2 linked regions of the Crateriforma spongiae genome follow. The protein of the gene in region 1 interacts with the protein of each later gene in a pairwise test. Links are inferred from orthologs where the notes say so. Each region holds a gene or a part of one and is shown on either strand. Other genes may lie near its edges. The genes, in order: ligA and leuS.

What was found.
Region 2: the proteins of ligA (region 1) and leuS interact in binary tests that used the Escherichia coli proteins (3 or more experiments, as listed by UniProt). The link is inferred for Crateriforma spongiae from one-to-one orthologs.

The regions. Positions count from the first base shown.
Region 1 is NZ_JAAXMS010000005.1:503,760-519,720, reverse strand. What follows is about bases 5,139-8,102. They hold ligA (NAD-dependent DNA ligase LigA), read left to right. Parts: upstream 5,139-5,563; coding sequence 5,564-7,642; downstream 7,643-8,102. Other genes in these bases: HFP54_RS15830 (GspE/PulE family protein), read left to right, coding at 7,833-8,102. Also shown: HFP54_RS15855 (glycosyltransferase family 2 protein), read right to left, coding at 1-721; HFP54_RS15850 (cation:proton antiporter), read left to right, coding at 1,137-2,990; HFP54_RS15845 (hypothetical protein), read left to right, coding at 2,987-3,655; HFP54_RS15840 (protein kinase domain-containing protein), read left to right, coding at 3,793-5,136; more of HFP54_RS15830, read left to right, coding at 8,103-9,137; HFP54_RS15825 (amidohydrolase), read right to left, coding at 9,171-9,533; HFP54_RS15820 (DMT family transporter), read right to left, coding at 9,558-10,187; redox-regulated ATPase YchF, read right to left, coding at 10,273-11,364; HFP54_RS15810 (hypothetical protein), read left to right, coding at 11,625-12,497; dual-specificity RNA methyltransferase RlmN, read right to left, coding at 12,543-13,619; HFP54_RS15800 (M20/M25/M40 family metallo-hydrolase), read left to right, coding at 13,794-14,975; HFP54_RS15795 ((2Fe-2S)-binding protein), read left to right, coding at 15,026-15,274; HFP54_RS15790 (sulfatase-like hydrolase/transferase), read right to left, coding at 15,337-15,961. UniProt on the Escherichia coli protein: DNA ligase that catalyzes the formation of phosphodiester linkages between 5'-phosphoryl and 3'-hydroxyl groups in double-stranded DNA using NAD as a coenzyme and as the energy source for the reaction.
Region 2 is NZ_JAAXMS010000001.1:983,387-999,725, reverse strand. The notes cover bases 6,819-10,160. They hold leuS (leucine--tRNA ligase), read left to right. Parts: upstream 6,819-7,119; coding sequence 7,120-9,960; downstream 9,961-10,160. Other genes in these bases: HFP54_RS03745 (hypothetical protein), read right to left, coding at 9,989-10,160. Outside these bases: HFP54_RS03780 (ABC transporter substrate-binding protein), read right to left, coding at 1-1,159; HFP54_RS03775 (HEAT repeat domain-containing protein), read left to right, coding at 1,666-2,316; accC (acetyl-CoA carboxylase biotin carboxylase subunit), read right to left, coding at 2,341-3,687; accB (acetyl-CoA carboxylase biotin carboxyl carrier protein), read right to left, coding at 3,706-4,197; HFP54_RS03760 (M24 family metallopeptidase), read right to left, coding at 4,359-5,474; HFP54_RS03755 (leucine-rich repeat domain-containing protein), read right to left, coding at 5,551-6,516; more of HFP54_RS03745, read right to left, coding at 10,161-10,555; biotin synthase BioB, read left to right, coding at 10,902-11,903; transcription elongation factor GreA, read right to left, coding at 12,030-12,509; HFP54_RS03730 (glycoside hydrolase), read left to right, coding at 12,781-14,502; HFP54_RS03725 (hypothetical protein), read left to right, coding at 14,676-15,944; HFP54_RS03720 (serpin family protein), read left to right, coding at 16,062-16,339.

The sequences.
Region 1 (15,961 bases):
CAACTTTCGCGGTGATCTCCGGCTCGAAACCGAACCGGCATTCCTTCAGCGCGATGGACCGCAGAAACTCCCCGCGAAAGGCTTTGTGACAGGTTTCCATGTCGGTCAGTTTCAGACCGGTCAGACGGTTGCTGATCGCCGTCAGTGTTCCGTTGCCCAAGCGATGCAGGAAGTGATCCTTGTTCCGCGAATCCAAATATCGCGATCCATACACCGCATCGGCTTTGCCTTCCAAGACCGGCCAGATGACTCGCAACAAGTCGGCGGGATCGTATTCCAGATCGGCGTCTTGGATCGCCACGACTTTACCGCGACTGTGTCGAATGCCCAGCCGAACGGCGGATCCCTTTCCGTGGTTGCGACGTCGAAACAGGACCCTGCGATTGCGACGCTGGGGCAATTCCTTCAGCCAATCGGTGGTCCCGTCGGTGCTGGCATCGTCGATGACGACAATTTCGGTCGCCGGCGGCATGACTTGGTCCAATCGATCCAAGACCTCGGGCAACGAATCGCGTTCGTTGTAGACGGGAACCAGGACGGTCACGTCATACTGATCCACCGCTTCGGTGTCTTGGGCGATGCAGTTGGCTTGGGCGATCAGATCCATCGCATCGTCGATCCGCTGCAGCATTTGGTCTGGGTCGACGACCAGTGTGTCGGTATCCAAGTCGTCAAAGACGTGCGGTGCGTCGACATCCAAGGCAGACAGTCGGTTTCCCATCGGGCCGTTATCCATTGGGCGGCTGTGCATCGGGGCAAGCCCTTCAAATTTGCAACAATGCGATCGACCGTCAAAACCGGCCGATCGTTGAACAAGATATGGGCACCACGCGTTGCCCAAGCAAACATGGGTCGGAAACCAAACGGACGCCTCATTTTGTTCACTTCCCGGCCAACCGGGTGCCCCTCGGATGTTCAATTGCAACGGCTGTGGCGAAACTGTGGGATCCACACCGTGGGGCCGAATCAACGCCATCGGGTTCTTCCGCCCCGGGAATCATCTGGTGCTGCCTAGCGTTGCGGGGCGATAGCAACAACAATTCCACTTCCGGCGACGTCCGTCGCTACTGGGCCCCCGTGTGGCCCGGACCGATGACCTTGTTCACTCGTTTGTCAACGCGTCGACCCGGCGGCCCATGGATCTCCTTTTTTATCTCGCTCTGGTACCTTCACTCGGCAGCGCCGCACAGTGGCTGGCGCACCGGACGAATCTGCCCAGCATTCTGTTGTTGCTGCTGTTCGGCGTCGGCCTGGGCCAATTCATCAATCCCGATGATTTTCTGGCCGAACTGACCGGCGGTGACGCCACGGCCGGCCCCAAGCTGCTTTTCCCGCTGGTTTCGCTGTCGGTGGGCATCATCATGTTCGAAGGCGGACTGTCGCTGCGACTGGAAGAACTGCGTGAATCCGGCAGTGCGGCATTGCGATTGGTGACAATCGGTGCGGCCGTCACCATGGCGGGGGTGACGATCGCGGCCCACCAGATCCTGGACTTCCCCTGGCGAATGAGCCTGTTGTTGGGGGCGATTCTGGTGGTCACCGGTCCGACGGTGATCGGGCCTTTGCTGCGTCACGTCCGTCCGTCCCGTCGCGTCGCATCGGCGCTGAAGTGGGAAGGCATCGTGATCGACCCGATCGGCGCGGTCTTGGCCGTGCTGGTGTTCGAACAAGCGTTTCTGCATGGGGACGATCCGTCGCTGCGAATCGCCCTGGGCATGCTGGCCTGGACATCGCTGGTCGGTGTGGTGTTGGGCGTGCTAAGTGGTTGGCTGATGACGCTGGTGCTGCGGAAGTTTTGGCTGCCCGACATGCTGCACGGCGTCGCCGCGTTGTCGTTCGCGTTGTTGATGTATGCCATCAGCGATCAGCTGGCGCATGAATCCGGTCTGATCACGGTCACCGTGATGGGCATTTGGTTGATCAATCAAAAACAGGTCGACGTCGAACACGTCGTTGAACTGAAGGAGAACTTGCGGACGCTGCTGATCGGATGCCTGTTCGTGCTGTTGGGGTCACGAGTCGACATCAACAACGTGATCGAAATCGGTTGGCCCGGCCTATTGTTCTTGGGCGTTTTGATTTTGGTGGTGCGTCCGCTGTCGGTGTATCTGTCGCTGATTGGAAGCCCACTGAATTACCGCGAACAAACCTTCATCGCCGGCCTCGCGCCGCGTGGGATCGTCGCCGCGGCGGTCAGCAGTATCTTTGCGTTGGAACTGCAACGTAATGCGGTCGAAGGCGACGTCGCAAGCGCGGATCAACTGGTCACCGTTACCTTCCTGGTCATCGTCGGTACGGTCGCCGTCTATGGCATGTTGGCTTCCCCGCTGGCCAAGTTCTTGCAACTGGCCGATGAAAACAATCACGGGGTTTTGATTGCCGGTGCCGATGCTTGGGTGCGTGAATTTGCCGGTGAATTGCAAGCCAACCAAGTCCACGTGATGCTGGTCGACACGAACTACAACAAAATCTCGCAAGCCAAGATGGACGGGCTCAGCGGCGTGTGCATGAACATTTTGAATGAGCATGCCCGCGAAGAATTGAACTTGGCGGGCATCGGTCGCATGATGGCCATGACCCCCAACGATGAGGTCAACACGTTGTCGCTGCGTGAATGCCGCACGTTGTTCGACCGATCACGCTTGTATCAGTTAACGTTCAGCCTGAAAAACTCGCACGGCCGACGTGGGTTGACCAAAAATTTGCTGGGCCGCGAATTGTTCGGCGAAGGGATGACATTCTCGGCGATCGCGGCGATGCACCAAGCCGGCGCGACGTTCAAATCCACCAAGTTGACCGATGCATTCACCTACGACGACTTCATGGAACGGTACGGTGAAGACACGGTGTTGCTGTGTGTCATCAAGGATGACAACAGCTTGTCGATCAACACGGTCGGCGATCCTTTGCGTCCCGTGTCTGGTCAAACCGTGTTGGCACTGGTCCATTCGGTTCCCGTCCCGCCCGATCACGCGGTGATGCAATCGTGAATTTGCCCGATCCCTTTTCGTTGTGCGTGGCATTGATGCCGCTGGCCGGTTATCTGTTGCTGATCGGCGGTTTGCGTCTGTCGGGACGCCCGTTCGTGACAACGTCGGCGCGCGAAGCGGCATCCCTGGGCATCGCGGTGGCCGGTTTCGCTGCCATCGGTCCCGCCCAATTGTTTTTCCCCTCCGCCGCCGGTGCCCTTTTCGGATGGCGCGTTTGGTTCATGCTGGCCGCGTTCTATGCATTGTGTGTGGCGCTGGTTTCCCTGACGACGCGACCACGAATTTGCATTCACGGCTTGTTGATTGACGAGGCTTTTCCAGCGGTTTGTCGCGCCGCGCGAACGATGGACGCGGACGTGCAAACCGATGCCCGCGGCTTTCAGATCTTCTTTCCGCACCACGGCTTTCGATTCCGACTGGATTCCCATCCGGGCGTCGACCACGTCAGCGTGATCGCGTTCGAACCGAATGTGACCGTCGGCTTTTGGTTCCAATTCTTGAAAGCCATCCGGGGCGAAGTCGCTAAAACGCCCGTCGTGGCGGGCTCACGCGGCGTTGCGATGGTGGTCGCCGCGGTGCTAATTCTCGGTTTCTTGCTGTACCAGGCCGTTCCAAACCAGGAATTGCTGGTCGAAGGTTTCCGGCATTTTCTATACCGCGAATAGCGTCGTCAGTTGCACCAACGCGTCGGTCCGGCGAGCGACGTGGAAGGAAAGGTCGGTGATTTTGTCGGGCAATTCCCCCTCATGGGGCTGCCGGGTTCGTTAGACTGAACGAACGCGAAAGCGAATTGAGGTTACCGATGGACGCATCGAGCGAAAATCTGGGGCACTCAGACGATCCGAGGGGCCAGCGGCGAACAGGTGCAGCGCGGCGAGAATCGCTGACCACCGATTTTTCGCTGCCGCATTCAGATGAAACGATTTGTGACGAAACGCCACCGGTGCTGGACAGCCCCCGGTACGAAATCTGTGGCCGCATCAATCGTGGCGGTATGGGCATCATCTACCGTGCCCGCGACCTGACCTTGTGCCGCGACGTTGTCGTCAAGGTTCTGCGGCAGGACCGGAACGATCAAGCCGGCGGCCTGGAAGATTTCCAAAACGAATCGCAAGTCATCAGTTACCTGTCGCATCCCGGTGTCATTCCGATTTACGACCGCGGACGGTGCGATGACGGTCGACCCTACCACGTGTTGAAACTGGTCGACGGAAAAACACTGGGCGATGTGCTGCGGCAAAGAACGATGCCGCGATTCCAGTTGCTGAACGTCTTTGCCGACATTTGCGAAACGATGGCGTTTGCGCATTCCAAAGGAATCATCCACTTGGATCTGAAGCCGTCCAACGTGATGGTCGGACCGTTTGGCGAAGTCCATGTGATGGACTGGGGATTGGCACACTACCACAGCGATCAGCCGAATCCGCCGGAACTGAGTTGCCTGAGCAATGATTTTGAAAACCGTTCGCGGGTCCGTGGTACTCCGGAATACATGGCGCCCGAACAAGCCGGTGGTGGTCAGGTCGGGCCGGCGACCGACGTGTTCGGTTTGGGCGCGATTCTTTGCGAGATCTTGACGGGGCATCCGCCATACGAAGCGGACCATATTCGAATCGTCTACCAGATGGCGCTGGACGCTTCGCAGGGCCAGTTCAAGGATCGCTTGCGGAACTGTGATTGTGATCCGAATTTACGCCGGTTGGCCATCCGGTGCATGGCTTCGTCACCCGAAGACCGTCCGGCCGACGCGTTGGAGGTGGCTCAAGCGGTGGCGGATTATCACGAAACAGCTTTGGAACAGCTGCGAAGCGACATGAACCGCTTTTTCGAACTGTCGCTGGACTTGTTTTGCATTGCCGATTTTCAAGGCTTTTTTCAGCGGATCAACGGCAATTTTTCACGGCTCCTTGGCTACGACGACCACGAGCTAAAGACGCGTCCCTTCATCGACTTTGTGCACCCCGAGGACCGAGAAAAAACGCGGGCCCAGATGAGTGTGCTGGATCGTGGTAAGCCCGTCGTACGATTTCGAAACCGGTATCAACGCCGCGACGGTCGGTACGTTGTGCTGGAGTGGACCGCCAAAGCGATCCGCAGCGAAGGCGTCATCTTTGCTGTCGCGCGCGATGTCACCGAATTGGCTTGACGCCGGGTACTGGGGTGCACGCAAATGTCCTCCGCAAATTGGCGGAATTTAATGGCGATCGGTGTCGCCGGAAACCGAAAGTTGCTCTTGCTGGCTCGTTGCTCGGGCCTAAGATGACAAAGCGGGTCGAAGAAACCCGCACCGATTTTGGCCGTCTTTTCGGCAGAGGGATCATTTTTAGGGTTCGCCCTCGTCACCAAAGGCTTGTGCAGTAGCACGCTGAGACGAGCGCGTTTCTCCCAGCGGCTCCATTTTGCCGCCGACCGGTCAAAATCATTTTGCCGATGGGAAGGGTTAACGCCCGACTCGTCGGTTTTTTTTTGCGCCGCTAGAATCGCTCCGCCGTTCCCAGCGGGGCCCGCTCGGACGCGTCTTGGTTTTGCCACCGGCCCCGTCCCGCCATTCTCTTTTCAACAAGACAACGGGCATGACAGACAAGTCGGTCGCCGAGGAAGTTCAGTCGCTGCGCCAGCAGATTCGACATCACGATCGACTGTACTACGTCGACGCGACTCCGGAAATCAGCGATCTGCAGTACGACCGCCTGCTGAAGCGTTTACAGCAACTGGAACAGGATCACCCCGATCTGCGTGATCCCGATTCGCCCACGATGCGGGTCGGCGATCAACCGGTCGCACACCTGGACCAGGTCGCCCATCGCGTGCCGATGCTGTCGATCGACAACACGTACAGCCGCGATGAATTGCAAGCCTATTTTGAACGCACGGAAAAATCGCTGGACGGCCAACCGGTCCGGTGGGTGATGGAATACAAAATCGATGGCGTCGCGGCGTCGGTGCGATACGAAGCGGGACGCATGATGCTGGCGCTGACCCGTGGCAACGGCGAAGTCGGCGATGACATCACGCACAACATTCGAACCGTTCGCGACCTGCCCCTGATCCTGCACGACAACGGATCAGTACCGGATGTTTTGGAGATTCGCGGCGAAGTCTACATGACCAACGCGGACTTGGCCGATTTGAATGTCCGTCAAGCCGAACGCGGCGAGCCGCTTTACAAGAACACACGCAACGTGACTGCGGGCACGATCCGATTGCTGGATCCCGCGATCGCCGCCCAACGAAACCTGCGTTTCTTTGCACACGGCATCGGCGAAGTGTCGGGCATGGACGCCGACAACCACATGGAATTCCTAAAACGACTCGGGGATTTTGGCATCCCGCCGACACCCGACGTGATGGTGTTCGACCATTGGTCCGAAGCAATGAAAGCGGTCGCGGCGTTGGAAGACGAGATGCCTGACTTGCCTTTCGAAGTCGACGGGATCGTTTTTAAGGTCGACGACTTTGCCAGCCGCGAAAAACTTGGCATTCGCAGTAAGAGTCCACGTTGGTTGGTCGCGTACAAGTTTGAACGCTACGAAGCCACCACACGACTGAACCAGATCACGGTCCAAGTCGGCAAGACGGGAACCGTGACACCGGTGGCTCATCTGGATCCAGTGGAGATTGCCGAAACCACCGTGTCCCGCGCTTCATTGCACAACGCCGACGAGATCGAACGACTGGATGTCCGCGAAGGCGACGTCGTTGTGGTTGAAAAAGCCGGCAAGATCATCCCCAAGGTCGTGCGTGTCGAAAAACACCTTCGCACTGATGACTTGAAACCCTACGTCTTTCCAAAGCAATGTCCCGAGTGTGATACCGAACTGGTTCGGGATGAAGGCGGTGTCTACATCCGATGCCCCAACCCGGCCTGCCCCGCTCAGTTACGCCAAAAGTTGATCTACTTCGGCAGCCGCACGGGTATGGACATCGATGGTTTGGGCGACGAACTGGTCGACGTTCTGCTGGACCGTGGTTTGGTCAAAACCTATGGCGACCTTTATCGTTTGACCGCCGATCAAGTCGCCGAATTGAATTGGATCCGATTGCGGAAAGGACGCGACAGAAAAGAGATCGAAGTCCAGGTGGGACAGAAGAATGCGGACAGCTTGATCCAAGGGATCGACGCCAGCCGTGATCGTGGTTTGGCACGAGTGCTGGCATCGCTTTCGATCCGTCACGTCGGTCCCAGTGTCGCGCGGATCATCACGGGCAAATACCACACGCTGGATCTGCTGCGCGACGCGTCCCAAGAAGATTTGGCCGACATCCACGAAATCGGTGACCGGATCGCCGGCAGTCTGCACGAATTCATCCACAGTGATGGCGGCCGCCAAACGCTGGATGACTTGGCCGCGGCCGGCGTCAAGATGACCGATCCCGAACCGGTGCCCGATGATGACGAGCAACGGTGGCTGTCGGGCAAGACCCTGGTCGTCACGGGCACGCTGAAACACTTCAAGCGTGACGAAATCAAAAAGGCGATCACCGAACTTGGCGGACGGGCCAGCGGCAGCGTCAGCAAGAACACGGATTTCCTGGTCGCCGGGGAAAAGGCCGGCAGCAAGCTAGACAAGGCCAAACAATTGGGCGTTCGGGTCGTCGACGAAGACGAATTTCGCGCATGGTTGGCCGACAATCGCATCCATGACGCGTGACCACGACCGGTGGCGGATTTGCTAGGATCTTCCTTCTGCATGGGATCGACATCACGCCGACCCGTTTTGTCGGATTGCCCCCCAAAGTCGCCCGCAGGACGCGGTCGTCACGGTGACGGGCCAGCACGGCACACACGGGACACGGTCGATCCGGCGCGACATCGATCGATCGTGCTCGATGAAGGGATCAATGATCCAGCCTTCCTGCCGGGACACCGAAATGGGATCCACCGATTCGTCATCCGCGACCGACGCGGAAATTGATTTTCAAGCCGCTGACGCCGGAATGGAATTGGCACCAGCGGAAACTTTCGCGTTAAATCTTTTGGAATGGGCGGTCGAACGACACGCCAGCGACCTGTTTATCAGCGACGCGGAATCTTGCGTCATCGTGTCGGTTCGCCGAATGGGCCGCATCGAACAAGTTCGCCGATTTGCGCGCAGTTACGGACGACGGCTGCAAGGATTCCTGCGGGTCGCGGCAAATTGTGACGCCGGCGATGCGATTCGCCCGACCGAAGGACGCGGCGTGGTGCAAACGCCATGCGGTCGTGAAATCGACTTGCGGCTCAGCACGATGCCGACGCTATTCGGAACCGATGTCGCCGTACGCTTGTTCGATCCGGAAAGCGGATGTCGCGACCTGAATCAATTGGGCATGGATGATTGCGATGTCCAGCAACTGCGCGAACTGTTATCGCACCGCGGTGGACTGATCCTGGTGTCCGGCCCGGTCGCCAGCGGCAAGAGCAGCACGATGTATGCTGCGGTGAAACACTTGAACGACGGCCATCGCAAGATTCATACGCTGGAAGATCCGATTGAACATGCGATCGACGGTGTGATGCAAACACAGGTCAACGCGAAAGCCTGTTTGGACTTTGCCGATTTGTTGACCGTCGTTTTGCGTCACAGCCCCGACGTCATCATGATCGGTGAAATCCGTGACAGTGTGACGGCAACCACCGCGGTCCGCGCCGGTGCCAGCGGACAGTTGGTGCTTGCGACGATCCACGCCAAAAGTGCCGCAGAAGCGATCGATTCGCTGTTGCATTACGACGTCCCGCCAAAGTTCGTTGCCAACGCCCTGGTCGGCGTCATTTGTCAACGACTTGTCCGGCGACTGTGCAAGGAATGCCGAAGCCAGAGAGAGGTTCATGATCCACTGCCCGTCAGCCCCGCAGTCGCCGGCCGTTTGGGCGACCAATCGCCGGGACTTTGGACGGCCCAGTCGTGTGACGCCTGTTTTGGTGACGGCTATGAATCACTGTTTTGCCTGGCGGAAATCATGCGTGTGGAGGACACGATCACGCAGTGCATCGAGCACCGTGAACCGGCATCCGCGATTCACCAGACGGCCAAAGAACAAGGCATGCTAAGCCTGGCCGACAACGCCGCCTTGAATATTTATCGCGGCGAGATGACGGCCGATGACGCGATTCGAATCATCAATAACGGCACGCTGGCAGAACTTTCCAGACGCTGTCGTGATTGACCCGCTGGTTCATTCATCGCGGCCGAATCGTCTTCAAGACGCGGACCGTTCCAATATTTCCGCGATCGCTTCGGTGGCAATCTGCAGCGATCGAGCAGCCATCACAAAATTCGTGTGACCGGACACCTCCGGCTGGATTTCCACGTACAAATCGCACGCACGTCGCAGCCGACGCAACTTCTTTTTGGCCATCTTCACGTAAGCGGCCGGATCATCGACTTCGTCAACCGGCCCGACGGCCAAGATGAAATCATAGATGTCGCGAACGATGTCGCGCAGATCTTCGTCGTCTTCGGCCTCGTCGCAGTGCTTTAAGAACGTACGGACCATCCACAGGTGCGCGACTTGACGATCAATCGCTTGCACCTGAGCGGTCAGCGTTTCGGCTTCACTCATCTTCGTGATTATCCGCAGCAGCGATCAGCCGGCCGCTTCATCCGTGATCGCACCCTCGTTGTGCACGACGGCATCACCCGCCGGTGCCGCGTCGGACGCCGCGTGATCGGCGGCACCGTGACCTTTGGCCGGCTTGGTGGGTGCATGCCCGTGCGGAGTGTTACGTGCGACGATCACCACGCCGATGAACGTCAACGCCATCCCCATCCACAGCATCGGGCTGATTTTCACACTTTCGTGCAAACGCAACACCGAAACAATCGCGGTCACGGTCACCGCGCCCCCGAAAACAATCGGCATCACCAACAACGCGTTGCCGCGACTGGTCATCATCGCCGTGGTCAAACAGCAAGCGCCAAGCGCGCCCAGGGTGCCCGCCAAAAACCCCCACTTGGCCGTTGCGAAATGTGCCCCCGTGTACGTGAAGCTGTCTCCTTTGACCTTCATCATCGCGATGCCGCCGATGATCGCGATGACCAGATAAGCGATGCCGATGAAGACGTAAGGTTTGAACGGGGACCAGCCTTCGGGCGGCAACAACGGTTTGCCGTCGATGCCGCGCGGCGTTGCCGCATTGCCAATGGTCGGTCCGTAACAGCCCCAAAACAACGCGGTGCCGATGGCAAACAGGATAGGAATCAACATTTTGTTCATGAACGCCTCAGTCGGAGGAAAATGTGGTCGGGTCAGGGGCGGAACAGAGTTTGATCGAAAGCGATGCCGTCGGCACCGCGGTGGTTCAGACGTTGAACAGGAAATGACAGATATCGCCGTCCTGCATCACGTAACTTTTGCCTTCCACGCGTAGTTTACCGGCCTGTCGAATCTCTTTTTCGCCACCGTGTTCTTCCAGATCGTCAAGAGAATAGACTTCGGCGCGAATGAACCCACGCTCGAAATCACTGTGAATCACCCCTGCCGCTTGCGGCGCGGTCGCACCGATGGGTACCGGCCAAGCACGGACTTCCTTTTCGCCGGCGGTGAAGTAACTTTGCAAACCCAGCGTGTGATAGGCGGCTCGGGCAATCTGATTCAGCGCCGGTTCGGCCAGCCCAACGTCGGCCAGCATTTCTTCGCGGTCTTCTTCATCCAATTCCGCGATCTCCGCCTCCAGCTTCGCACACACGCAGGCAACGTCGGCACCGACCTTGTCGGCATGTTGGCGGACCTTGTCGACCAGCGGGTTCTTGCCGTCCAAGTCGGTCTCGTCCACGTTCGCGACGAACAGGATGGGTTTGGCCGTCAGCAATCCGAAACTGGAAATCGCGGCATTTTCGGCCTCATTCAGATTCAGCAATCGCAGCGGCTTGCCTTCGTTTAAATGCTCGCTGCATTTTTCGATCACCGTGACGCGCAGTTTCGCTTCCTTGTCGCCGCTGCGAGCGGTCCGCTGGGCTTTGCCCAACGCATTTTCCAACGACTGTAGATCGGCCAGCATCAATTCGGTTTCGATCGTGTCGATATCGGCCAGCGGATCCACCGACCCGGCGACGTGGGTGACATCGGGGTCTTCGAAACAGCGGACGACCTGCAAAATCGCGTCGACCTCGCGGATGTGACTCAGGAACTTGTTCCCCAAACCTTCGCCTTCGCTAGCACCTTTGACGATGCCGGCGATATCCACCAGCTTCAACGTCGCGGGAATCAACTTCTGCGGCACGATGTACTTGGTGATCCGGTCCAAACGCTGGTCCGGCACGCTGACGATGCCTTCGTTGGGCTCGATCGTGCAGAACGGATAGTTTTCGCTTTGCGCGGCCTTGGACAGCGTCAAAGCATTGAACAACGTGCTTTTGCCGACGTTCGGCAAGCCAACGATTCCGGCTTCCATGTGGATCTGGGCGGGGCAACGGGTGAAGGAATGGGAAAAAGCGAAACGGACGCCTCGGCGTCGGAGCGGAAAAATCTATCAGTCCGAATGGTTTTCGTCGAAGGGCGTCGGCGAAGAAGGTGGGCTGAGTCGAATTTTGGAAAATCTTTGAAATTTCATTGATGCATTGCTCTCGGTGGTGCCGATGCAGATCGATGAGCATGAAGCTCGCCTGACCCATCACGGACGACGCCACCCCACCTTCGTTGCAGGTTTCGTCCGTGCGAGTCTTGAATCTTGCCGTCGTCATTTGCGTCGGCGGCGTCTTGGCGGCATTGCCTTTCCGCCTTCACCAAAAGTCGTCTCAGCCGACTCAGCCACCCGCCAGGGCCACCGGTCCGACGGCATCGCAGAGCCATCTGTTTGGTGAAACCGGCCATCTGTTCGGTGAATCAGGCGACCTTTTCACCGCGCCTGGCCCTCGTTCGGAACAGGCCGGCCCGGCAGCAAGCGATGATCTAAAGTCGCTGACCGATCTGGTCGCTTACGATCCGCCGCCGCCCCCTCCGGGGCCTTCAGTACGCCGTCCGCCGATGAATTTGCCGCTGACGTACGAGGACCTGGCCGTCCCGGTCCAACCCACCGAAACGATGCGACAGCGATTCGACGCGGTTGCCAAGTACGCCCAGCCGACCGCCCAGAGCCCCCAGGGGCAAACCCAGCGACCGGCCGATGCACCGCCCCGCATGCCGTTTGGTGGATCCCTGGCCGGGCTCGGAACGAATCCATCCGGCGCCGACAACGCGCAGGGCAACATCAACCAGAATGATGCCGCCCGCCCGCAAACCGCCGCCGCCGAAGCCACCGGTGTCCAAGGCCGAACCGCGGCGACTCAGTTGCGTCCAACGGTTTCCGACGTTCCGCTTCCCTCCGGCAATGAACCGACAAACGCCGGGGCGACCTTTCGCGATGCGATGACGATGCAGATGGGGCCCAAATCCGTCGCACCGTCGACACCGATCCCCAGCCTGAACGGATCACCCGAAGACGCGCTGGCCGCGTCACCCTTTGCAACGTCGAAGTCGTCGGCCGCAGGCGCTGCTAGTCGTCCGAACAACCCCGAACGCGAACGTCATTGGATTCGACAACCTTAGGACGACGACAGAATCGCCCCTCAGGCAACGACCGGGAGCAAACGCTTAGCCGGTCGTCTGTCGATTCCGACGCAGTTGACCGCAAGCGGCATCGATTTCGCCGCCCTTGCGTTGACGAAACTTCACGGTCACGCCGCCTTGTTCCAAGATTTGGCGGAACTTGGCGATCGCCGTCTTGGTCGGCTCCAGGTACGGCAAGCCCGCAACCGGGTTGTACGGAATCACGTTCAGCATCACGTTCCGCGTCTTCAACAACTTGACCAGTTGTCGGGCGCATGTTTCGTCATCGTTCACACCGCCCAACAAGACATATTCAAACGTCAAGCGTCGACCGTTGGCGGCAAAGTATCGATCGGCCGCTTGCAGCACCGCTTCCATGCCGACCTTTCGATTGACCGGCACCAATTCGTTTCGCAACGCTTCGTTGGGGGCGTGCAGGCTGACGGCCAAATTGAATGGCACATCGGCAGCCGCCAAGCGATCGATGGCTGGTGGTAATCCGACCGTGCTGATCGTGATCCGTCGCGGGCTGATGCCCAGCCCCTTTTCCGACTTCGCGACATCCAATGCCGCCAACACGTTGTTCAGGTTTGCCAGCGGTTCCCCCATCCCCATCATGACGATGTGGCTCAAGCGTTCGTCTTGGGGCAATCGTGACTGCAAACGCAGCATCTGTTCCAGAATCTCGCCCCGGGTCAGATTGCGTTCCACTCCGTCCAAACCACTGGCACAGAAAACGCATCCCATCGCACATCCGACTTGGCTGCTGACACAGATGCTGCGGCGGATTCCGTCACGCAACAGCACGCACTCGACTTCGCCCCCACCGGCCAGCCGTACCAACAGTTTTTCTGTCCCGTCGGAACTGGTTTGACACGCGGCTTCGTCGGCTTGAAAGATGACAAAGTCTTCGTCGAGCCGTTGACGCAACGCCGCCGGCAAATTGCTCATCATCTGGAACGAATCCGCACGACGCTGGAACACCCAAGACCAAACTTGGCCGACGCGAAACTTGGGCTGTCCCTGCTGTTTCATCCACTCGGCCAGATCGGCGTCGGTCAAGTCCAGCAGGTGCCGCTTGGACGCGCTGGTCTGGTCGGGTGGGGTGACGGTGGGAAGCACGGTGGTCAATTCTGTTGGTCCATAGATGGTGTTAGACTGCCCATCATCGAAGACTTTGCGACGCCCACCAAGCCCTACCGCGACGAAGCCGGCGAAGTTTTCTGGCCACCGCCTGAATCGACAATGCGTCGTGACCGGCAAAATGGCATTTCGTTTCCCCCAAGCCACCCAACAATGAGCCCCACGCTGATGAACGCTGACGCCGCCCTGGATCGTTTCGTCGAACTGACCAAGATCCCCGGAAAAAGCGGCGACGAAAAAATGGTCGCTCAGCAGATCGTCCAGGCTCTGCTAAACGCGGGGCTGGACGGGCAACAAATCGCATTCGACGACGCGAACCAGCGGACCCGCATTCCCGGCAACTGTGGGAACCTGATCGTCCATCTGCCGGGCACCGGTTCGGGGCCGACCACGATGCTTTCGGCTCATATGGACACGGTTCCGATCTGTGTCGGCAGCCAGCCGGTTCGCCAGGGCGATGAAATGACCAGCGAAACGCCGACTGGCCTGGGCGCCGATGATCGCTCCGGATGCGCGGCGATTTTAACTGCGGCCATCGAACGCTTGAATTGCGGGCGAGTCGATCTGCCGCCCGCCGTCATCGCGTTCTTCATTCAAGAAGAAGTCGGCTTGGAGGGCGCACGTCATTTGGACAAGGACCTGATCGGCAAAGTCGACCGCGCTTTCAACTTCGACGGTGGTTCAGTCGACAAGCTGACCAACGGTGCGATCGGTGGCGAACGCTTGGAAATCGAGATCACGGGGATCGCATCCCATGCCGGTGTGGCCCCAGAAAAGGGAGCCAGCGCGATCACGATGGCGTCCCTTGCAATCGCGGATTTGCACCAACGCGGTTGGCTGGGCAAAGTCGTCAAAGACCAGGGCGTGGGAACCTCCAACGTGGGTGTCATCAACGGGGGCGAAGCAACCAACGTGGTCACGCCTCAATTGACCCTGCGTGCCGAAGCCCGCAGCCATGACGCCAACATGCGGATGGCGATCGTCGCGGAAATTCGCCAAGCATTCGAAAACGCAGTCGCCAGTGTTTGCACCGACGCCGGCCAGTGTGGCCAGCTGAAGTTTGATTCGCACGTCGATTACGAAGCGTTCCGGTTGCCCGAAGATCATCCGTCAATCACGGCGGCCGACGCTGCGGTGCGCGACCTGGGACGAACCCCCTTTATCGAAGTCGCCGGCGGGGGATTGGACGCAAACTGGTTGTTCATCCACGGGATCGAATCGGTCACCATGGGCTGTGGCCAATGCAATATCCATACGGTCGACGAACGTTTGAATATCCCCGACTACTTGGATGCTTGCCGGATCGCCACCGGTCTGATCACCGGCAAGTATTGATCGGAACCGATCGTTTCCTAGATCCACCGCGTTTGGGTTGATTCGCCGCCATGAATGACGACGACATGGTCTGTCTGTGCTTTCAAGTCACACGACGAAAGATCGTTCAGTTCATCCGAGTGGAAAAACCAAGACGGCTCAGCCAACTTTCGCAGTGCTATTCCGCGGGCACCGGATGCGGATGGTGCCGACCGTTCTTGCAGAAACTGATGGAACAAACCGACACGGACTTGCCCGATTCCAACACTTACCAGTCCGGCCGACGCCGACACATCCGCGACAAGAACGACACACCATAACGCAGCGGCGCCTTCAACAAAGGTCGCATTTCGCCGATGGCGTATCCCTCCAAAGGCGCAAATCATTCGTAAACCAGCTGTGCCGTTGCCTTCGTATCCGTGTCGGAAATCAATCGCACCCAACACGCGGAAAACCGATCTGGAAAACGATGGGTGATTTCTTGGTTGGCGGGGCAAGTCAAACGGACGTAATCCACCCACAAACCAGTGCCATCCACGTCGACTTGGACCGTGAACGTCACATCACTCTGATGCTCGTGCGACACCGTCATCGTCTTCTGGTCATATCCAGTCATCAAATACGCATCCGAAGCCACGTCGGCGACGACGGCGGATTCGTACCAGGGGCCACCGTGTCCGACCGGCTTGCCCAATTGCCAAAGATCGTCCACGCCACCGAACCACAATCCGACGGTCCGATCCGCATTTAAGAAAACGTGCGAATCGCCGACGGCATCCGGCGCCAAGCCCGCTAACACCAGCAAGCCGTTCCACGAACAGAAGTCGGAAATCCACTTGCGATGACTGGCAACCGGACGGATCCGATTCCATGCCGGCGGCGCACCATTGGTCACCAAGGGCAGCTCATAAAAGGTGCCATGCAGGTTCGCCAAGTGCCGTTCGGACTCCACTTCCCGCACCATGCGACACGCCGGATCAAGCATCGTGCGATCAAACGCCGAATCC
Region 2 (16,339 bases), on another replicon or contig:
TCGGATGGACTTCCAATGAATCGACGGCATGCACCCACGCGGATCCAAGCAAATAGCCTTCGAATGATGCGGGATTCGGATGCGATTGTGGAGCAAAGTCTTTCAATGCATCGCGATACCGGATGGCAATATCGTGGTTTGAAAGCGGATCCGGGACCACTTGAGTCGCGATCACTCGCCGATCGTCGACGGCGATGACACGTGCCAGTGAATCCGTTTGGACGAAACTGATACAGATGATCCAGCCGCGATAGCCATGGCGTCGTGCATGGGACACAAACTCTTTCGTCGCGTCGGTGGACGCGCCGACGATGATTGCTTTTGGCGGTCGCTGGTGATTCAGCAGGTCCGCCAAACCGTTTTGAATGGCCAGCGAATCTCTGGCGTACAACCCGACCGGTATGCGATGCGCGGGAATACCACCGTGCTGCTCCAATACCCGACAAGCGGCCTTGAATCCTGCCATCCCGAGTCCGTCCCGCAGGCAGAAAAAGCCGATCTGGTCGGCTGGAATGTCGCTGCAGCGAAGGATCGCGTTGATCGACGCCAACACTTCGTCTTCATAGCTGCCGCGAAAATGCTGAAGCGTCTGCGTCCCTTCGGTTCGCAGGATCTGCGCGCCTGAGATCGGTGCGAAAAACAACGTGTCTGTGTGGCAACACATCGTCGCGGCAACCACGCCGGTCGGAGTTCCGACGTTGCCGATCACCGCCAAGATTGTCGGATCGGCCAGCAACCGTTTCGTGTTCGACGCCGTTTTAGCAGGATCATAGGCATCGTCCATCGCCGTGATTTGAAATCGATACCGCTTGCCTTCGGCGTTCGCCTGATGGAAGGAGGCCCGAATGCCGTCCAAAACGGAATTGCCTAAATCAGCGCATGGCCCGGTCATCGATGTGGACGTTCCCACATGAATCGTGATCCGATCCTGGGTATTCACGCTGTCGGATGTTGGATCGCGTTGGAACGAGTGTGACTCGGTTGTGATCGACTCGGGCAAGTCCGTCCCAACGGGATCGACACGGACGTTGGACGTGCGCGAAGCGATGGAATCGTGGATGGATTGTGCCCTGGGCGCCTGGGCGATGGATGCAATCCAAGCCGACGCAATCAACAGCGCAAAAGTCGTCCAACGGTTCGAGTGAATGGAAAGTGCCATGATGCCCCCATCAGTTTGCTTGTGCCGAAGCATCGCATCGCAACGGGATGACGTCGTCACAAACCGCAACTCTGCCAAGTCGCATTGGTTCGTCGACGCGATACCCAGATCGCGTTTCGTTCGGCTCTATCGAAACTGTGCCGTTGACTGTTAGCACATGGGGCGTGTGTTCATTTAGAAACCATGGGAAGACAATCCGATGGGGCCAACTGATCCGAATGGATCGATTGGGCGGGGGGGATTGCGCCGGCCCGCATTCGGTGCCTATCACGGCGGTTGCGGAAACTGGCAGTTTCACAGTTGCCGATAAACTGCCCTTGGAGGCAGCCATCGTGGTTTGCTACATCGCAAAACGGTCGCGTTGCCTTGGCGACGGACCTTCCCTAACGCGTTCCTTCACGAGCCTTGATTCACGCATGATCCGCAGCCGAATCGAACCGAGTCGTCCTGCTAAGGCCATTCGCCTCGGTTTCGCGATACGATCCGCCGTTCTGCTTGGCACGATCATGACGATCGCACCGGGTTGTCACGACGGACCGCTGTACGCGTTGAAAAAGGTCAATCCGTACTTTGTGATGAAGGAATGGCGCGACGACCGTCAGTTGGGCATCACCGACTTTGAAAGACACCAAGAACTGCAGGACGTCGCTGGTGGCATTGCCCGGATGACCGCCGATCGCCAACAGTATTGGCTAAGTGAACTGGACAAGATTTACGAACACGACCCCAGCGCGGAAATGCGGCGGTTGGCCGTCGTCGCCGCGGGCCGTGCCGACGAAGCCAACGGATTGGACCTGTTGCGCAAGGGCCTGGATGACGACGACTTCAAAGTCCGAATGGAAGCTTGTCGTGGGCTGGGTAAACGGGGTGACGAGGAAGCGGCGCGGCTGTTGGCCACCACGGTCAACGCCGACCCCGATGATGATGTCCGCAATTCCGCGATCGCCGCACTCGGACGATTTCAATCTCCGGTCGCCGTGGACGCGCTACGCATCGCATTGAATGACAGCGACCCGTCGACCCAGCGTTTGGCAGTCAACTCGCTGCGTGACGCCACCGGCAAAGACTTCGGTGACCAACCGCAAGAATGGATCGCGGCGTTGGACGCCGCTGGATCCGATTCGGCCGACACCGAAGCGTCGACCGAGCGATTTTAAATCGATCGAACCACGACCGATTGATCAGGGCTTTTGGAATTCGCGATCGACCCACTTCGTATCGATGGTCGCAGCCACAAACTCGGGGTGCCCCAGCACGACATCATGGAAGGACGCCGTGGTGGAAATGCCCTTGATCTGCAGTTCCGCCAAAGCACGCCGCATCGTGGCGATCGCTTCTTCACGCGTCGGGCGGTGCACGATCAGCTTGCCGATCATCGAATCGTAGTGTGGCGGCACGGTGTAGCCCGCGTAGACGTGCGAATCGAAACGGACGCCCATTCCGCCGGGGGCAAACATCGATTCAATTCGGCCGGGTGAAGGCTGGAAATTGCGATCCGGATTCTCCGCATTGATGCGACATTCGATCGCCGTCCCGGTGCAGACCAGATCCTCTTGCTTGAATGACAGCGGTTGGCCAGCGGCCACGCGGATCTGTTCTTTGATCAAGTCCACGCCGGCGACCAGTTCGCTGACCGGGTGTTCGACTTGGATCCGAGCGTTGACTTCGATGAAATAGAAATCGTTGTTTTGGTCAACGATGAATTCAACGGTTCCCGCGTTGGCATAATCGGCACCGCGAATCATCCGCACCGCCGCTTGGCAAATTGCGTCGCGTCGCTCGGGCGTCAGCGTGCTGCAAGGTGCTTCTTCGATCAGCTTTTGGTGCCGACGCTGAACGCTGCAATCACGTTCGAACAAGTGGCAAACGTTGCCGTGGGTGTCGGCGATGACTTGGACTTCGATGTGGCGTGGGCGATCGATGAACTTTTCCAGGTAGACCCCACCGTTGCCGAACGCCGCAGCAGCTTCGTTCCGGGCGGCTTTCAATGCACTGGCCAAAACGTCTTCGCTTTCGGCGATCCGCATCCCTTTGCCGCCACCACCGGCGGTTGCTTTGATCAATACGGGATAGCCGATTTCCGCCGCGGTCTGTCGTGCCACGTCGTCCGATTCGATCAACCCGTCGCTGCCCGGAACGACGGGGACTTCATTGGCGATGGCGATTGACCGGGCGGTGTTTTTGTCACCCAGTTTGCGCATCGCATCGGCACTGGGGCCGATGAACTCGAATCCGCTTTCACGACAGACTTCGTTGAAGTGGGCGTTTTCCGACAGAAAGCCGTAGCCCGGGTGGACCGCGTCGGCATCGGAAACTTCTGCAGCCGCGATGATTTGATCGATCCGCAGATAGCTGTCGGCACTGCGAGCGGTACCGACACAGTACGCTTCGTCGGCCAATTGGACGTGCATCGAATCACGGTCGGCTTCGCTGAAGACGGCGACACTGGTGATGCCCATTTCACGACAAGCGCGGATCACGCGCAGCGCGATTTCGCCGCGGTTGGCGACCAAAATTTTCTTAAACATAGAACGTCAGGTTTTGCTTCAACCGTCCAGCGGCTGGACACGGAACAACGGTTTGCCAAAGTCGACGGCTTGTTGGTCTTGGGCCAACACTTCGACGATCTTGCCGCTGCATTCGGCGGGGATTTCGTTGAAGACCTTCATCGCTTCGACAATGCAACACACCGTATCGGGGCTGACCACCGTGCCGACTTTGACGAACGCTTCCGATTCGGGATTGGGGCGTGAATAGAAAGTACCCACCATCGGCGCGTTGATCGTGATCGTGCCCGACGTGTCGGCCGATGCATCGGCAGGCGCCGCGGCCGGTGCAGCCGCGACCGGTGCAGCCGCGACCGGTGCCGGTGCAGCAACGGGCACGGCAGCCGGGGCAACCCCACGGCACAGTTTGATTTTTTCGTCGCCTTGCTGAAGATCGACTTCGCCAAGCTCGTGCTGTTCCATCAACTGGACGATTTGACGGATGCGATCGATGTCAAACACGCCGGTGTTTGACTTTTCTCCCTTGCTCATTCTTTATCGTTCTATCGCGGAGGTGACGGGAAAAGCCACGGATGATTTTCAGCAGCGCGAGGCTTCGTGGTGGGTGCCCCGACCGGGCCGCCCCAGCCCCTTTGGGCTCCGGTGGCGAAACAGTATCGGCGCTGTGGCCCCAAAAGATCAGATCGCAGACTTTACAGAATCAGCCGACAATCATCGAGGCCCTTGGGCAGTCGCGTTAGCACTTCGCACCCGGAATCAGTCACCAAGACGTCATCTTCGATTCGGATGCCGAATTCGCCTTCGAAATAGACACCGGGTTCGACCGTGACGACCATCCCGCTGGACAACACCTGCGGGCTGACCGACGCCATCCGGGGGGATTCGTGGATCTGCAGCCCGATTCCGTGCCCCAGCCCATGCTTGAACGCGTCGCCCATCCCCGCCGCTTCGATCACATTGCGGGCAGCCGCATCGACGTCGCTGGCCGCGACGCCGTTGCCAATGCGTTCGATGGCCGCCAATTGAGCCGCCAGGACCACATCGTAGGCGCGACGAAACGCGTCGCTGGCGGCGTCACGATGCAGCGTCCGCGTCAGATCGCTGGCATAGCCCTGATAAAAAGCCCCCCAGTCGATCAACAGCGTCGGGGCATCGCCCAGCGGCACCGCATCGGGCCGATAATGGGGCAGGGCACCACTGGGCTGGGCACCGACGATGGGTTCAAAACTGACCCCCGATGCCCCCAAGGTCCGCATCACGGATTCCAAGTCATGGGCGACTTCGCGTTCGGTCATCCGTGACGTCAAACGGCTGGTCACCGAAACGTACGCCCGTTCGGCGATGTCGATGGATTGGCGGATTCGACCAATTTCGAATTCGTCTTTGATTTGCCGCAACGCTTCGACCACGCCCGCGGTCGGCACCCACTGGATCGACGGCGAGGCATCGGCCAATCGGTCTTGCCAAGCGTCCCACTGGGCCAACGTGACGCTGGATGATTCGACGCCGACGCGACGGTAACAGGATCCGGCCAAAACCTCCGCCAGCAAGTCCGGCATTGATTGCGAGGGCGGCCGAACCGCGGCGGCCAAATCGGGACACTCCTGGGCGATCTGTGTTTCGTATCGCCGGTCGCTCAACAGCGTCGCTTCGCCGGTGCCGACCAACAGGTAAGAACTGTCACCGGTGAACCCGGACAAATAGCCGACGTTGATCTCGTCGGTCACCAACAACGCATCGATCTGGTGCGTTTCGAAGGACTGACGCAACGAGCGCAAACGATCGGCGTGGGGGGCTTTCGCATTCATGCCGCCAATCATGACGGTTCGGTCGCGTCGATCCAAGTCTGTGCGAATGGGATTCGACGCGACGGCCGGTCATCGATCAGTCGTGGCGATGGGCGTGGGGGTCGCGATCGTGGTGCTGCTGATCGACGTGCACGTGTAATTGCGGCTTGGTGTCGAACAACCATTGCCATCCGACATCGGTCACCGCGGAATCGTCCAAATACAGCGATTCTAGGTAGGGCATTTCCGCCATCAACTTCATGCCTTCGTCGGTCACCCCGATGCCGATCAGATGAATGCCGCGCAGCGAAGTCAAACCGGCGATCGCGCGGCAAATGTCATTGCCCGCTCGATCGGTTCCCAAACGCAGCTGTCTTAACCGCGGAAGTTTGCCAAGTTGAGCGACGCCGTCGGCCGTCACCCGGCTGTGCGGCAGATTGATCAGCCACAGATCGGAACATTCGGTCAGCGACGCCAAGCCTTTGTCGGTGATCGGCGACAACCGCAAGCGGACGTGCTGCAGCTTGGGCAGCGAAGCGATCGCCGCCAAGCCTTCGTCACCAATGCTGCCTTGGTCAAAGATCACGTGTTGCAAACTGTCCAAGCCCCGCAATTGCTGGCACATCGCGTCGGTGACCTCATATTCGGTCACGTGGATCGACTGCAGTTCATCGGCACGAATCTGTTCAACCAGAGCGTGAAATCGCTGGGCCGCGGGAACTTCCTCAGTCGTCTCGGGCATCACGTCCAGCGATTCGCCGCCCCAGAACACGACCACAGCAATCACCGCCGCGATCACTGCGACGGCCACAGCCAACTGTTTCTTTCGGCGTCGACGCCGTCGTTCATCCTGGACGGTCACCGGCGGAGCGTCGTCCAAACCCGTGTCATCGCCTGGCAGGACGTCATCGGCGGGGTCAGACACCGAATCACCTTGGACACCCGGCGAAGCGGGATCTTGGTCGGTTCCGTTTTCGACGTCGGTGGCTGCATCGGCGTTGACTTGTTCGTCAGACGCTGCGTCGTCAGTCGCGGCTTCGCGCTGGGGATCGTTGGTCGGCATGCTGGCGATTGTATCCCCGCACCGGGGCACGTCGTAGCGCACCCCGGTGCGTCGTGACTTCATCGCCGCAGGTCATTGTCGAGACGATTGACCCAGTAATCGTCGCGCGGTGATCCTGACACGTCCGTACACCAAAGGTCACGCGGCTGCGAAACCTTTGACAGGCACGGATGGCGTCCTTTTCCCGCAAAAAGAACGCTGGCGATGAAGCCTGGTTGGTCGGTGGGGGGATCCGTCGCTGCCGAACCTTCACATCCGGCGGGCGGTCACAAACGTCGGTCAACAGCACGACCGCCTGTGTGAACATGTCTCCGGCAGGTTCGCCGATTTGGCCACAAAGGGATCGCTGAAAGGGGGACGGATCCGGTCGTCAATCGCGGGATAACAGCCGCCGCGGACCGCTGTCAACGTCGATTGCGGTGACACGTAGGTCCCCCGTCGGCGATTGCCCGGTCATGGAAGCTTCCACGACGTTGTCCTAGAATCCCGCCTCGCGATGCCCTGGCGTTGCCCAGCCCGCCGAATCCTTTGTCCCGGGCGATGGCGGCGATGCTGGCGCTCCGCCGTGATCCCCTCTTTCCCGACGACTCGACTGCGATACCGATGCCGCGTTACAACCCCGCCGAAATCGAACCCCGCTGGCAAGAATACTGGCAGACCCATCGCACGTTCGCCACGCCACGTTTGCCCGGCGGGACCAAACGCTACGTGCTGGACATGTTCCCCTATCCCAGCGGCGACGGTCTGCACGTCGGTCACCCCGAAGGCTACACGGCGACGGACATTGTTTCACGGTTCGCGCGTCTGCGCGGCGAAAGCGTGCTGCACCCGATCGGTTTCGATTCGTTCGGATTGCCCGCCGAGGAACACGCAATCAGCACCGGCGAGCATCCGCGGATCCAGACGCAACGGAATATCGACAACTTCACACGCCAGCTGAAGATGCTGGGTTTCAGCTACGACTGGGATCGGGTCGTCGCGACAACCGACGAAGACTATTTCCGTTGGACCCAGTGGATCTTTCTGGTCCTGTACGACACCTGGTTCGACGACGAACAACAAAAGGGTCGTCCGATTTCCGAATTGCCGATCCCAGCGGAAATCGCCGCCCAAGGTGATGCGGCGATCGAATCGTACCAGGACGATCATCGTCTGGCCTATCAAGACGACGCGTTGGTGAATTGGTGTCCCGAGTTGGGAACCGTGTTGGCCAACGAAGAAGTGATCGATGGCAAAAGCGAACGTGGCGGCTATCCGGTCAAACGTATTCCGCTGCGTCAGTGGATGTTGCGAATCACGGCCTATTCCGAACGACTGTTGTCCGGCCTGGACGACTTGGACTGGCCCGTCGGCATCAAAAAACTGCAGCAGGATTGGATCGGACGCAGCACCGGCGCGGAAGTCGATTTCTTCATCGGCCCGGCCGACCAGTTCGACGCTTGGAAAGCCGAACGTGGCGCGTCGGGCTTTCCGACGGACCCCACCGATGCCCTGCGCGTCTACACGACTCGGCCCGACACCCTGTTCGGCGCGACGTACATGGTCGTTGCACCGGAGCATCCGATGCTGGAACGATTGACCACCGAAGATCAATCGCAGCAAGTCAAAAAGTATTGCGAACAAGCCTCCTTCAAAAGTGATCGAGAACGCACCGAAGGCGACAAGAACAAAACCGGCGTCTTCACCGGATCGCACGCGATCAACCCGGTCAACGGAAAGCCCATTCCGATCTGGGTCGCCGACTATGTTTTGGCCGGTTACGGAACGGGCGCGATCATGGCGGTCCCGGCGCACGATGAACGCGATTTTGAGTTTGCCCAAGCATTCGACTTGCCCGTGATTCCCGTCGTCGGGCCCGATGACGATGATCCCCGACGCGAAGCCATCTTGGCCGGCAAAGCCTGTTTCTCGGCCACCGGTGTGGCGATCAACAGCGGCCCGTTTGATGGCCAGACGACAGACCAAGTGAAGAAGGCCGTGACCGAATCGCTGGACGGCGATCACCTGGGCCGAGCCGCGGTCAATTACAAGCTTCGCGATTGGTTGTTCAGCCGCCAGCGTTTCTGGGGCGAACCGTTCCCCGTGCTTCATGAAATTGACGAAGCCGGCGAACTGACCGGCCGCAAACGCACCGTGCCGGCCGAAGACTTGCCGGTGACGCTGCCGGAATTGGAAGACTTCAAACCCCACGGCCGCCCCGAACCGCCGCTGGCCAAGGCCGACGACGACTGGTTGATCGTCGAATTGGACGGACGGCGTTTCCGACGCGAAACCAACACCATGCCCCAGTGGGCGGGATCTTGCTGGTACTACCTGCGGTACATCGATCCGAAAAATGACCAATGCATGATCGACCCCGAGCTGGAAAAGGCTTGGATGCCCGTCGACCTGTACGTGGGCGGTGCCGAACACGCCGTGCTGCACCTGTTGTACGCCCGGTTCTGGCACAAGGTCTTGTACGACCGCGGACACGTGACCTGCGCCGAACCGTTCGGACGGCTGGTCAACCAAGGCATGATCTTGGGCCAAGCACAATTTCACTTGAGCGAAGATCAGGCCCAACAGCACCAGAAAACTCTGGCCGACGTCGGCATCGAAGCGGTGCGAGGCAAAGAAGACGACAAGACTTTGGTGTTGCGAAGCACCGACGGCCACGACCTTGACGATGATGCGACGGAAAAACGCAAAGGCAAGTTGTACGTCAAAGGAACCGACATCGAAGTCATCGCCAAAGCCGACAAGATGTCCAAGAGTCGTGGCAATGTCGTCAACCCTGACGCGGTGGTGCGTGAATACGGTGCCGACTCGCTGCGTCTGTATGAAATGTTCATGGGACCGCTCGAAGCCACCAAGCCCTGGAACATGTCCGGCGTCGGCGGTGTGCGAAACTTCTTGGATCGCGTTTGGCGAATGATCGTGGATGCGAAATCCGATGACGATCAACTGTGTGCCGAATTGGTCGACCAGCCCTGCAACGAAGAACAGAACCGTGTCCTTCACCAGACGATCAAAAAGGTGACCGAAGACACCGAAGGGCTCAGCTTCAACACGGCAATCGCACGGATGATGGAGTTCACCAACTTCTTCACCCGCCAAGACGAACGACCGATCGAAGCGATGAATTCGTTCCTCGTTCTGTTGTCGCCCTATGCCCCGCACTTGGCCGAAGAACTTTGGAACCGCCTGGGTCACGATGATTCGATCGCCCATGCCACCTGGCCGACCTGGGACGAAGATGCGATCCGCGAATCAACGATCGAGATCCCGGTCCAACTGAACGGCAAGGTGAAGACGAAGATCAAGGTCCCCGCCGACGCCAAACCGGACGACATGATCCAAGCCGCGTTGGACGACGACAAAGTCCAGTCGCTGGTGGACGGGAAAACGGTCGTCAAGAAAATCGCCGTGCCCGGGCGTCTGGTCAACTTCGTCATCAAACCCTGACGAATCGGCGTCTCGCGCCAACGCCAATTCAGCGGGCCGTGCGACAGGCCGCATGGGCGGCACAGGACACGCAACCGACGCAACCTTTGGCGGCGTCGGTGCCGCACCCCGGACCGCATCCGGTTTCCAGCAATTCGGCAAATTCACCGGTGCGAACCACTGCTTCATATTGTCGCACAATGTCGCCGGTGATCGCGTCGATCTGCTCGGGAACGTCGCCCAGAAAATGCAGCAACAGCGTCCCGCCGTCGAACAAGTGATCGACGTCCAACAGCGTCGCCACGATCCCTGCCGATCGGATTGCGTCGCGACAAGCCTCCACCGCTTCGCATCGATGCCGATCCAACCGTCGAATCAGCAATTCGTCCTGGGGTGTGGTGCGGCGCAGTATCTGCGGCGAGGGCCCACCTTGACGCCCTTGTAGGAAATTCCACCTCACCGGCGACACCAGTTCCCCCAGCTCCACACCCCGCGATGTCCGCACCAAAACTCGGTCGCCGCGGCCCAAAGGACGATTCGACGCGGACGCCGGAGCGGACGCCGATGCCAGTTCGGCCAGACACCCCAGACGCAATGTCCAAGCTTGGGGCCCCATTTGGGGACTTCGATCAGGTTCGGTGGGATCCAACGCAGACGGTTCACAAATGGGTACGCGGCGGTCGGCCGCTCTTGCTGAATTGTCGGCCAAGGGCCACCATGTTGAACGATCTGCACCGCAGATGCAAAAGCCCGCCCGATGCGAGGGGCCGACCGATACGAATCCGCTTTTTGCGGACCCAAAAGTCCGGTCGCGCCACGGAAATCGCGTCAAGGACGGCGTCCCCGATCCTGTTCATCGAATTCAGCGAGCCCGATAGATCATGTCGACCACCGACGCGGCCACCCCGGAGACCCTGCCTCCCGTTTCCACCGATTCCGACGTGGCGATCAACGCCAAGCCGATGGCGGAACCCGGTTTCTATGACTCACTGGCCTCGTCGGTGCTGGCCGGCGAAACGATCAGCCGTGAAGACGCGTTGGCGATCGTCAGCGCGTCGGACCTAGACGTCCCGGCGATCATGGCCGCCGGTTTCCGGATCCGCCAAAAGCATTTCGGCCGTACCGTCCAGCTGTACTTTCTGATGAACGCGAAAAGCGGCTTGTGCCCGGAAGACTGCAGCTACTGCAGCCAGTCCAAGGTCAGCAACGCGCCGGTTCCCAAGTACAACATTCTGCAGCGTGATCGCTTGATGGAAGCGGCCAAGCTGGCGCACGAACGGGGTGCGAAGACCTATTGCCTGGTCATCTCCGCTCGCGGCCCGAACGAGCGTGAAATGAACGCGGTCGAATCCATCGTGCCGGAAATCAAAGCCAAGTATGACTTGGACATTTGCGCCAGCCTCGGGCTGCTGGACCGCGAACAAGCCGATCGTTTGTTCGCCGCCGGTGTTGATCGCATCAACCACAACCTGAACACCAGCGAAAACTATTACGGTCACATCTGTTCGACGCACACCTACGAAGACCGCAAGCAAACCCTGCAAAACGTTCGCGACGCGGGAATGGAAATGTGCAGCGGTGGGATCATCGGGATGGGTGAATCCCACGACGACATCGTGCAGATGGCGTTTGACCTAAAAGATCTGGGCGTGCATTCAATCCCGCTGAACATTCTGAATGCGATCGACGGCACTCCGCTGGAAGGCACCCAAGCGATGTCGCCCAACGACTGCTTGAAGGCGTTGGCGATGTTCCGGTTCGTCAATCCGGATCGTGAAATCCGCATCGCTGGCGGCCGCGAAATCCACTTGCGTCACATGCAGCCGATGGGTCTGTATGTGGCCAACAGCCTGTTTGTCGGCGATTACCTGACGACCAAGGGACAACCGCCGCAAGTCGATTATGACATGATCCGCGACATGGGCTTTGACATCACCACCAACATCGAACCGGTCGCCCGCTAGCACCGGATCGGTCATCGAACCGAAGCGTCCTCCCATAGTCCAATGCAAAAGGGCTCCGCGGTCATTGCGACCTCGGAGCCCTTTTTGACGTGACGGCGAAAACGCCCGTGAAAGATTTTTAAGCGGCTAGGATTCGTACTCGATCTTCAGGATCTTGAACTTCAGCATGCCGGCCGGCGCTTCGACTTCCGCGGTATCACCAACCTTTTTGCCGATCAGTCCTTGGCCCAGCGGGCTGGTCACCAGGATCTTGTTCGTGTCGTAATCTTCGTCGCCGGTGCCCACCAGGGTGAACTCTTCTTCGTCACCGTAGGCCAGGTCTTCGACAGTCACGGTGCAGCCAAAAGCGACCTCGTCTTTGGGCATTTGCGACGTATCAACGATTGACGCCCGAGCGACCTTGTCTTTCAGCTCGCTGATCTTCGCCATCAGCATGCCCTGGTTTTCACGCTGGGCATGGTATTCGGCGTTTTCCTTCAGGTCGCCTTCCTCGCGGGCGGCAGCCAACTTTTCGGTAATGACGGGCAGCTCATCGTTTTCCAGGCGAGAGATTTCGGCTTTCAAACGGTTGTAACCCTCCCGCGTCATGGGAACGGTCTCGTGCATCCATCCTTCCTTTCGGACAAAAAAGAAACCTTTTCCGCCGCGGACAGCGGAAAAGGCCTTCGGTTTCAAAGCCCCGTATTATCCCGATCCCCACCCCCTGTGTAAAGCCAGTTTCCCGTTGCCGTGGCGTCTTGGCCGTGCCTGACCGACGCATTTGCCCACGCGACGCCCCACTGTCGCAGCGGAGCATCGACCAACAGCCGGCTCGAAAACAGCCCGGCCGACTGATCTACACTGGGAACAAAATCACGATCACTCCTTGGGGACTCCCATGAACATCACGACGGCCCGCGTCGTCTTTCTGTCTGTTGTCGCCGTAGTGTCGGCGTCGCGATTGGCTTCCGCTGAATCACCGGAAGAGACGCCGAAAAAAATCGTCGCACTACGGGTGGCCGAACCTGATGACGGGCTGTTCGCCGCTGGCCCGAATTTGATCCACATCCAGGCCCGGTACGAAGGCAGCAATCGCTGGTCCAGTGCCGATCCACAAACCTATCAGGTCAACATCAGGGGGTCCGCATCCCTGGTCCAAGACCCCACGGGCGAACCACGCAATCCGTTCGTGATCATTCCGGAATCCGCTGGTGATGCGATCACCGTGCAGTTGACCGCCGGCGATGTCGCGACCGAAGTGACATTGGAAGTTACCGAACCCGCGTCGTCCGATCCCGTCACCCTACGGATTCACCCCGATCAAACCGGACACCCTTACACCGGGCTCGGTGCCGGAGTCATGTTCTATGACAACCAATTCAACATCAGCAACGATCTGTTCGACTGGTGCTTCCGCGACGTGGACACACAATTGGTTCACGCGTTGATCCGTCCAGACTTTGAGCCGACCAATGACAATGACGACTGGCAATCGCTGAACAATGATGCCTTTGATTGGTCGCGATGCGACCGGCTGTTTTGGATTCTGTGGAATGCCAAACAACGCAACCCCGACTTGAAGGTCTTCGCTTGTCTTTATTCGCCGCCGCCGTGGATGAAGACCAATCAGGCGACCACCGGTAATGGCGGTTTGAAGAAGGGAGATCGATACCGGCTGGAGATGGCCGAATACGTTTACGCGTTCCTGAAGCACGCCAAGTGGAAGGGGACCACGATTGATTATCTCTGCTTATTCAATGAACCCGATTGGCCTCATACCCAAGACGGAACGCACTACACATCACTGACTGAACTGGCCGAAACGCACGTCCAGGTGCGAAACGCCATCATCGAATTGATCGAAGCCGACAATGAATTTGATCACCTTCCACGATTCGTTTTTCCGGAAACGTTGGGGGCCGGCTCGATCACCCGCGCCGGAAAGGACAGCGATCGTCTGGCCGACTTTGTACAGTCCGGACAATTGGATCACTTGGCCGCCTGGGGTGTTCACGACTACTGGAACACCGGCGGTTATTGGCCGGTTCGTTTCCAGGAACTACGACGCTTCACCAAGTCGGACCAACAACCGATTTGGATGACCGAGTGGGCCCAGCGGTCTCCCAAATCTGATTTGGCGTCGGCGATGGAATATGGGCGGAACATGACCAACGCGCTGCGTTTGGGGTGTTCGGCCTGGATGGCATTCGAATGGGCGCACCCGGCCCAGAACCAATCGGGCTTGATCAGCACACAGTGGGGCGAAGGATATCCGCAGAAACGTTACTGGCGCAGCAAGGCCTATTACGTGTTCCAGCAGATCGCCAACACCAGCCCGGCCGGCGGCCAATGTGTCCCCATCGAAATGGATGCCGGCGGTGATGGCGAACAGCCCGGCGGCCTGGAAGCCCTGTGTGTCCGCAACGACGATCGAATGGTCGTTCACATCGTCAACGACCGGCCCACCCACCGTCCCTACACCGTGACGGGGCCGGGCGTCGGCGATCCAGATGCGGCGTGGTTGACCGACCACGAACACAATTTCGCCCCCCGACCGCAGCATCAATCGCAGGGTCAGATTCCGCCCCACGCCGTGCTAACGCTGCGGTTTTCGCTGTAATCAGCGACGAATCGGCCACCACCGATGGCAATCGAAGCGCAAGCCCCCGACGGGGATGAAATCCGAATTCGCCACTAATCTTTGTCACCTTTCGACGTTGGCTCTCGCAGGGATCGACATCGACACCACGTCGGTCTCGGTCACCCGCTGCACACAAGCCCCGCCAAGGTCGCATGATCCGCAAAAGCCTCCTGCTCGCCACCCTGATTGGCGGAATCTGGGCCAGCCTGTCGCCCGCACCAGCGTCTGCGTCGATCTCCCCCCGCTTTCCCCAGTGTGCTGCGATCGATGCAGACCTGCGTCGATTGCAATCACAGATCAGCGAATTCGATTCCCAACTGGTCCACCTGGACCAATCCGGTTGGCGATTCGGCGAAGGAGTCAAAGTCGGAATCAAAACGACCAGCCTGATTCGCGACTTTGATCGTCGATTGAAAAAGTTGGCCGATCGTTTGACGCCTTATCAATCGGTGCCGCACGTTCGCACCGCGGCGCGTCATCTGAAGAAAAACGTCGAGCGATTGCAGAATCAAATCACGAAGGTTCGCAAGAAGGCGGACAGATTCGAACGCGACGTTTTGAAACCGGCACGCCAGCGTGTCAAAGATCTGCGACAGACCATTGCCGGCGGCCGCATCAAGTTGGCAACCTTGCGTCGCGACATCGGCGTGTACCGGCATTCGCTTTCTCAGGCGACGGAGATCGCAGCGACGCATCGCCAACTTCATCAGACACTCGAGTTCACCGCTTCGCAGCATCGCCGTTCCGTCGATCAAACCGTCGATGCGATCCAACGGTTGGGCCAGCAATCACGCTTGATCACATCGTTGTTTCAAAAGATCGACAGTGTGTTCGCAGCCTTCGCAACGGTCCATCAATCACTTCAGCAAAGTGGCGACAAAATGAAAGCCAGCGAAGAACTGATCGCCCGCATCGATGACGTGATTTCCAAACCGATTCGAATCAAAAACCCGATCACTCGAAAGACGAAAAGCTTCAGCGTTCGCGAAATCCTGGAAAAGCCCCAAGCCATCGCTGGGATCATCCTGAAACCGCTAAACAAAATCGTCGACAAGCTGCTTGATCCACTGCTTAGCAAGCTGAAGCTAGAGATCCCGACGCCCAAAGGTTTGACGGAACTGTCTCGGCAGTTGGACGAGGCCACACGCATCAGCCGTAGCGCTGAACAGTCACTGAAAATGCTTGAATCATCTCTGGTCGAACGATTGCAGTCGGCCATCAAGACCCTAGCGTTCCAGACCCAGCAAACCCAAAAAATCGTTCGCCAACGGCCTCCCACGCCGGCCCCCATCGGCCGACCGATTTCGCGTCCCGAAAAGCCGGTTTCGCGCCCCGAAAAAACAGTGCAACCGGATCCACCATCCACGCCCCCCAAGCAAACACCCGCTGCCGACATGCCGGCCATGTTCTTGGGCTTTTAAAAACGGCGCGGCGTAATGCCGATGTGCTGTGTTCATCGCTCATCGCTTCACCGTTCGTCGCCGCGTTGTTGCTGAGCTTCTTCTTCTCTCGTTCGTCCGCCTACTGAATAGGAAACCATGATGTCACTTCAAAGCTTGAAACAAACCACCTGTCGCTGGCTGCAACGCCGATCGCTGGCCGTCGCGGCGATCACCCTGCTGTTATCGATTCCGCTGGCGTTCGTGTCCGCCCGCACGGTCGCGAATGAACTGCGACCCGAACCGATGGATTTATCACCCTTGGTGTCGGAACAGAATCGATTGAGCATCGATATGCTGCGGCGTTTGTGCAAAGCCGACGACAAGAACATTTTTTGTTCCCCGATGAACATCCACATGGCACTCAGTTTGTTGGA